Regions from separate parts of the Pantoea sp. CCBC3-3-1 genome, predicted to be linked through region 2. Evidence: predicted binding sites of a transcription regulator. Region 2 holds the regulator's gene; the other holds the start of a gene.
The links. The regulator sigma-54, encoded in region 2, starts transcription at its own class of promoters, with help from an activator protein. The targets are predictions, from matches to a motif close to GTTGGCACANNTTTCGCTNT.
Positions count from the first base shown of each region.

Region 1: a site for sigma-54 is predicted at 1,358-1,377, ahead of glnK (P-II family nitrogen regulator). Genes of this name have one in related genera too.

Region 1 covers NZ_CP034363.1:1,193,642-1,197,057, reverse strand. Annotated here, with positions in the region: gene amtB (ammonium transporter AmtB) at 1-931, opposite strand, end outside; gene glnK (P-II family nitrogen regulator) at 967-1,305, opposite strand; gene EHV07_RS05420 (SmdB family multidrug efflux ABC transporter permease/ATP-binding protein) at 1,570-3,339, opposite strand; gene EHV07_RS05415 (SmdA family multidrug ABC transporter permease/ATP-binding protein) at 3,326-3,416, opposite strand, start outside.
Region 2 covers NZ_CP034363.1:4,426,727-4,430,142, forward strand. Annotated here, with positions in the region: gene lptA (lipopolysaccharide ABC transporter substrate-binding protein LptA) at 1-125, shown strand, start outside; gene lptB (LPS export ABC transporter ATP-binding protein) at 131-856, shown strand; gene rpoN (RNA polymerase factor sigma-54) at 905-2,338, shown strand; gene hpf (ribosome hibernation promoting factor) at 2,361-2,648, shown strand; gene ptsN (PTS IIA-like nitrogen regulatory protein PtsN) at 2,861-3,343, shown strand.

The DNA of each region.
Region 1 (3,416 bases), 1.8 Mb from region 2:
CGATGATTAATGCCCCACCCACGCCAACATAACCACAGGCTGGGGTGATAGCGACCAGACCGGCAATCACGCCGGAACAGACGCCCAGCAGAGACGGTTTACCGCGCAGTGCCCATTCACCGAAGGTCCAGCTGAGCATGGCTCCTGCGGTAGCCATAACGGTGTTAATAAAGGCCAGGCCTGCAATTTCATTTGCCGCGCTGGCAGAACCCGCATTAAAGCCGAACCAGCCAACGTAAAGGATTGCGGTGCCGGTAAAGACCATCGGCAGGTTATGAGGTTTAAAGGCTTCTTTACCAAAACCGGCACGTTTGCCAACCAGGTAAGCACCAACCAGCCCCGCGACGGCCGCATTGATATGAACTACCGTGCCACCCGCAAAGTCCAGTGCACCGTCCTGAGCAAGCAGGCCGCCTGACCACACCATATGAGCAATAGGCAGATAAGAGAACGTCAGCCAGATTGCGACAAAGATCAGCACCGCAGAAAAACGGATACGTTCAGCGATCGCACCAACAATCAGGCCAACGGTAATACAGGCAAAAGAGGCCTGGAACGCGACGTGAATATACTGATAGAACGAGCCGACCAGCGCCGTAAGCTGAATATTTTTTAGCATCACCATGCTAAAGCCGCCAAAGAAAGCGTTACCTTCGCTAAACGCCAGTGAATAGCCGTACACCATCCATAATACGCAAACCAGCGCGAAGGTGACGGAAACCTGAGTCATCAGAGAAAGCACGTTTTTAGCGCGGATTAATCCGCCGTAGAATAAGGCAATGCCGGGTAGTGTCATAAACAGCACCAGCGCGGTGCAAATCATCATAAAAGCGTTGTCCGCTTTATCTGCCACTGCTGGCGCTGCCGCCATCGCCAGTGAAGGTAACAGTGCCAGGCCCGCGAGACCGAACGTAGCTAATTTTTTATTCATTTTATTCCATCCCATCACAGTTCTTAGCCCTGAGATTACAGCGCTGCTTCGTCAGTTTCGCCGGTGCGAATACGGATAACCCGTTGCAGTTCTGCAACAAAAATTTTCCCGTCACCAATTTTGCCGGTGTAGGCGGCTTTACTGATCACATCGACCACTTCATCCAGCTGGTCGTCTGCAATCGCAATGTCTATTTTTACCTTCGGCAGGAAGTTCACGCTGTATTCAGCCCCGCGATAAAGTTCTGCATGCCCTTTCTGGCGACCAAAACCTTTAACTTCGGTTACGGTCAATCCCTGAATGCCGATTGAAGACAGTGCTTCACGCACGTCTTCTAATTTGAACGGTTTGATTACCACAGTAACCAGCTTCATACGATCCCCTCCAGGTAACGAAAACGGTTGTTTCACCCCACACGGACTGATCAAAGCAAAGGCTGTGCCACAAATAAAAAAAGAAGATATTCAGAAGATGAGAGGGGTGGATATTGCGTACGCACGGGCCGGGCTGTGTTTAGCGTAACGAAGCCGCTAAAGCCAATCTGAGGAAAGTGCACCATTCAGGTGCACTCTGCGTCAGAAGTGTGCATTTCGCCACGTAAGGTGAATTTATCGCCTGATCGTGGTGCAGCGAAACGGCTACATTGTTACGCTTTCAGGCGCTTCAAGCTCCTCTCCAGCCAGCTGTAACTGGTACATTTGCCAGTAGCGGCCTTGTTTTTCCAGCAGCTCGCGATGATGCCCTTGCTCAACGGCCTGCCCCCGATGCAGCACCAGAATGGTGTCGGCCTCGGTAATTGTAGACAGTCTGTGTGCGATCACCACCAGCGTGGTTTTTTTGCGAACGGCCTGTAGCGCTTTCTGAATCGCCTGTTCCGTACCGGAATCGATGTTCGCCGTTGCTTCATCCAGGATGAGGATCTGAGGTGAGGCAACCAGTACCCTGGCCATTGCCAGAAGCTGCTTCTGTCCGACCGAAAGGTTATTCCCCTGCTCGCCCAGCCGGGTATAGATCCCATCGGATAAACTGCGCGCCAGCCCGGCAAGCTGTACCGTTTCCAGAGCCTGCCATACCGCCTCTTCGCTGATATCGCGGCCTAAGGTAATGTTGGCAAAAAAGGTATCGGCCAGTACCACCGGATCCTGCTGCACCATCGCCACACCCTGCCTTAACACGCCGTGACTGAGCGAAGAGAGCGGCCGGCCATCCAGACGAATTTCGCCTTGATTGATCGGATAGTAACCCATCATCAGATTGGCCAGCGTACTTTTCCCGCTGCCGGTATGTCCAACCAGCGCCACGAAGCTGCGGGAAGGCACGTGCAGATTGATATCGCTAAGCACATTGCGATCGTCGCGATAGGCAAAGCTCAAATTTTCAATCTCAATCTGCCCGGACGCCAGCGGCTTATTGTCGCGACCGTAGTGCTGACGAGGCGCATCCATGAGCTCAAAAATACGCTCACCTGCTACAACGGCCTGCTGTAACATCGACTGCTGCGTGGTTAATTCGATCAGCGGCTCATTCAGGCGGCCAAGATAATTAATAAATGCGTAGAGCACGCCAACTTCAAAGCTTCCGTTCGCGGAAAAGCCAAACAGCATCATTAATCCACAAAGGATCATTGCCGAAAACAGGCTGAGCAGCGGCCGCAATAAAAAGCCATCCAGCCGCAGCGTTTCCATTCGCGCCAGGTAGTGCGAACGGCTCGCCTCCCCCATTCGCTCCCCAAAGCGCGCCTGCTGGCGGAACTGTTGGATCACGCTCATGCCGTTAATCACTTCATTAAAACCGTTGTTGATGTCGGCCAGGTAGCCCCGGACGCGACGCACAATCGGCGTGCTGTAACGCTGATAGATCAGCATTACGGTTAAGACGGCAGGGAAAATAGTGATTGCGACCAGCGCCATACGCCAGTCCAGGCTAAACATGGCCACCAGCATGGCCCCAACAAGTGCGGCGCTGCGTAAAACCGTCGCCACGACGGTCACATAGAGATCGCGAACAACTTCCGTATCGTTAGTCACGCGCGAGATGATTTGGCCTACCGGCTGAGTATCGAAGGCGCTAAGAGGCTGGCGTAACGCGGCATCCATCACATCCGTACGCAAGCGCTGGACGACGCCTACCGCGGCCTCGTTAAACAGGAGTGCCTGCCAGTAGTGCAACCCGGCAGCCAGAATCTGTAACAGGATAAAGCTCACGGCCAGACCGGTAACCAGCCCAATCGGCATCGTGTGTTTCGCGACCATGTTATCAATAAAATAGCTGACCAACACCGGCCCCAGAACTTCAGCGGCCGCCGCAATCCACAGCAGCAATACCGCCAGACCCAGCGATTTCCGCCAGGGTGAGCCATAGCTCAGCAAACGTTTCAGCGTTGGCCAGAGTTGATTAAGATTCGCCATGAGGGACACCTTTCTCGATTTCGTCCTCGTCCAGCGCGGCTTCAAGCTGCTGATAACGATACATATCCTGATACCAG
Region 2 (3,416 bases):
ATCTGGTCAAAGAACAGAAAATGCAGGCCTACGGCAATACCGGCAAACGTGTGACGACCGTATTGGTGCCTTCGCAGTTGCAGGATAAAGGCACCCAGTCCACCGGACAGAAAAAGAGTAACTAAACGCTATGGCGACTTTAATTGCGCAAAACCTGGCGAAGGCCTACAAAGGCCGACGCGTTGTCGAAGATGTGAGTCTGGAAGTTAAATCCGGCGAGATTGTGGGTCTGCTTGGCCCTAACGGTGCAGGTAAAACCACCACGTTTTATATGGTGGTTGGGATTGTACCGCGTGATGCGGGCCGTATCGTTATTGACGATGAGGACATCAGCATTCTGCCGCTCCACGCCCGCGCACGCCGCGGTATTGGCTATTTACCCCAGGAAGCGTCAATTTTCCGTCGCCTGAGCGTTTACGATAACCTGATGGCGGTGCTGCAAATTCGTGAGGATTTGTCGGCAGAACAGCGCGACGATCGAGCCAAAGAGCTGATGGATGAATTCCATATTACGCATTTGCGTGACAGCATGGGCCAGGCGCTTTCCGGCGGCGAACGACGCCGTGTTGAGATTGCCCGTGCGCTGGCCGCTAATCCTAAATTCATCCTGCTGGATGAACCCTTCGCCGGTGTCGACCCGATTTCCGTTATTGATATCAAAAAAATTATCGAACACCTGCGCGATAGCGGCCTGGGCGTGCTAATTACCGACCATAACGTTCGCGAGACGCTGGCTGTCTGCGAGCGGGCTTATATTGTCAGCCAGGGCCATTTAATCGCCCACGGCTCGCCGGAAGAAGTCCTGGCGGATGAACAAGTTAAGCGAGTCTATTTGGGCGAAGAGTTCAGACTCTGATAAGGTGGTCGGACCGGGTTAGATTTTTGAGGAATTAGTATCCTGAATATGAAGCAAGGTTTGCAGCTCAGGCTTAGCCAACAGCTTGCCATGACGCCACAACTGCAGCAGGCGATTCGTCTGCTGCAACTCTCTACGCTTGAACTCCAGCAGGAAATTCAGCTGGCGCTGGAAAGCAATCCCTTGCTTGAGCAAACCGACATTCATGAGGAAGTGGACAGCCGCGAATATCAGGAAAAAGAAGCGCTTGATACCCGCGAAGCCTTAGAACAGAAGGACATGCCGGAAGAGCTACCGCTAGATGCGACCTGGGATGAAATCTACACCGCCGGCACGCCATCCGGCACGGGTACCGACTATCACGATGATGAACTGCCTGTTTACCAGGGTGAAACAACGCAGACATTACAAGACTATCTGATGTGGCAGGTGGAGCTGACGCCGTTTACCGATACCGACAGGGCGATTGCTACAGCGATTGTCGATGCGGTGGATCCCACAGGCTATCTGACCGTCTCGCTTGAGGAAATCCAGGACAGTATCGGCAACGATGAACTTGCGGCTGACGAAGTTGAAGCGGTATTAAAGCGCGTGCAGCGTTTCGATCCGGTTGGCGTTTGCGCTCGCGATCTGCGGGATTGCCTGCTGGTACAGCTGTCGCAATTCATTCCTGAAACCCCTTTCATCAAAGAAGCACGTTTAATCGTTAGCGAGCATTTAGATTTGCTGGCAAATCACGACTTTCGCAGCCTGATGCGGGTCACTCGCCTGAAGGAAGACGTGCTGAAAAACGCGATGCAGCTGATTCAGTCGCTCGATCCCAGACCCGGCCAGTCCATTAATACCAGCGAGCCTGAATATGTTATTCCTGATGTGCTGGTACGAAAAATCGGCACTCGCTGGACGGTAGACCTGAACGCGGACAGCGTGCCGCGTCTGAAAATCAATCAGCACTATGCTTCGCTGGGCGGTTCGACACGTAACGACAGCGATAATCAGTTTATTCGCAGCAATCTGCAGGAAGCCAGATGGCTGATTAAAAGCCTCGAAAGCCGTAACGATACCCTGTTGAAAGTAACGCGTTGTATCGTTGAACAGCAGGAGGCTTTTTTTGAACAGGGCGAAGAATTTATGCGTCCCATGGTGCTGGCCGATATTGCCGCCGCTGTGGATATGCATGAGTCAACGATCTCGCGCGTTACCACGCAAAAGTATCTGCACAGCCCGCGCGGCATTTTTGAACTGAAGTATTTTTTCTCCAGTCATGTTAATACTGAAGGCGGCGGCGAAGCTTCCTCCACAGCAATTCGGGCACTGGTGAAAAAATTAATCTCGGCGGAGAATCCCGCCAAGCCTCTTAGTGACAGCAAGCTGACTACCCTTCTTTCCGATCAGGGAATTATGGTAGCCCGCCGCACTGTAGCGAAGTACCGAGAGTCTTTATCCATCCCGCCCTCAAATCAGCGTAAACAGCTGGTCTGAACGAACAGATAAGGAAGAGCGTATGCAACTCAATATCACTGGACAGAACGTTGAAATCACTGAGCCGTTACGTGAGTTTGTCACGGCGAAATTTGCCAAACTGGAACAGTATTTCGACCGGATAAATCAGGTTTATATTGTTCTTAAGGTTGAGAAGGTCACGCAGATAGCCGATGCAACGTTACATGTAAACGGCGGTGAGTTGCATGCCACCTCGGAAGAGAAAGATATGTACGCGGCGATTGATGGCTTGATTGACAAGCTAACGCGCCAACTTAATAAACATAAAGACAAGTTGAAGCAACACTAAATTTCACCCAAGCATTGATTATTTTTTCGCCACCCTTATCTGATAAGAACGTGACGTAAGATGTACCGGCTCGTACTCTGTTCTGGAGTCCGGGCCGTTAATCAATAAGGCATGTTGCATTTGACCGATGGCCTGACATATCTGTACGCTTTGCGGCGTCAGATGCGTCAGGCCGTTTTGCCAGGCGAAGTGAATACGTAAGTGAAACTATGATGAACAATGATCACACACTGGAACTGAGCTCGGTACTGAGCGTCTCCTGCACCCGCAGCGGCGTACACTGCCAGAGTAAAAAGCGGGCGCTGGAAATTATTAGCGAGCTGGCAGCCAAACAGCTTAACCTTCCGCACCAGACTATCTTTGAAGCGATCCTGACGCGCGAGCGGATGGGCAGCACCGGTATTGGCAACGGCATTGCTATTCCGCACGGTAAGCTGGTGGAAGACACGCTGCGCGCCGTGGGCGTATTTATTCGCCTTGAGCAGCCGATTGCTTTCGATGCGATCGATAATCAGCCCGTAGACTTACTGTTTGCGCTGTTGGTCCCTGCCGATCAGTGTAAAACGCATCTGCATACTCTTTCTCTGGTCGCAAAGCGTCTTGCCGATAAAACCGTTTGTCGCCGTCTGCGTGCGGCTCAGAGCGATGAAGAACTCTTTGAGATCATGGCGGAAGCCTCTGAGGGAAATCACTGATTTTCCCACAGCCCTGGATTGCAGGGAAAAAGAGTGAAGTTTGACAGGGACGCCCTCCCTCTCGTCGACGAAG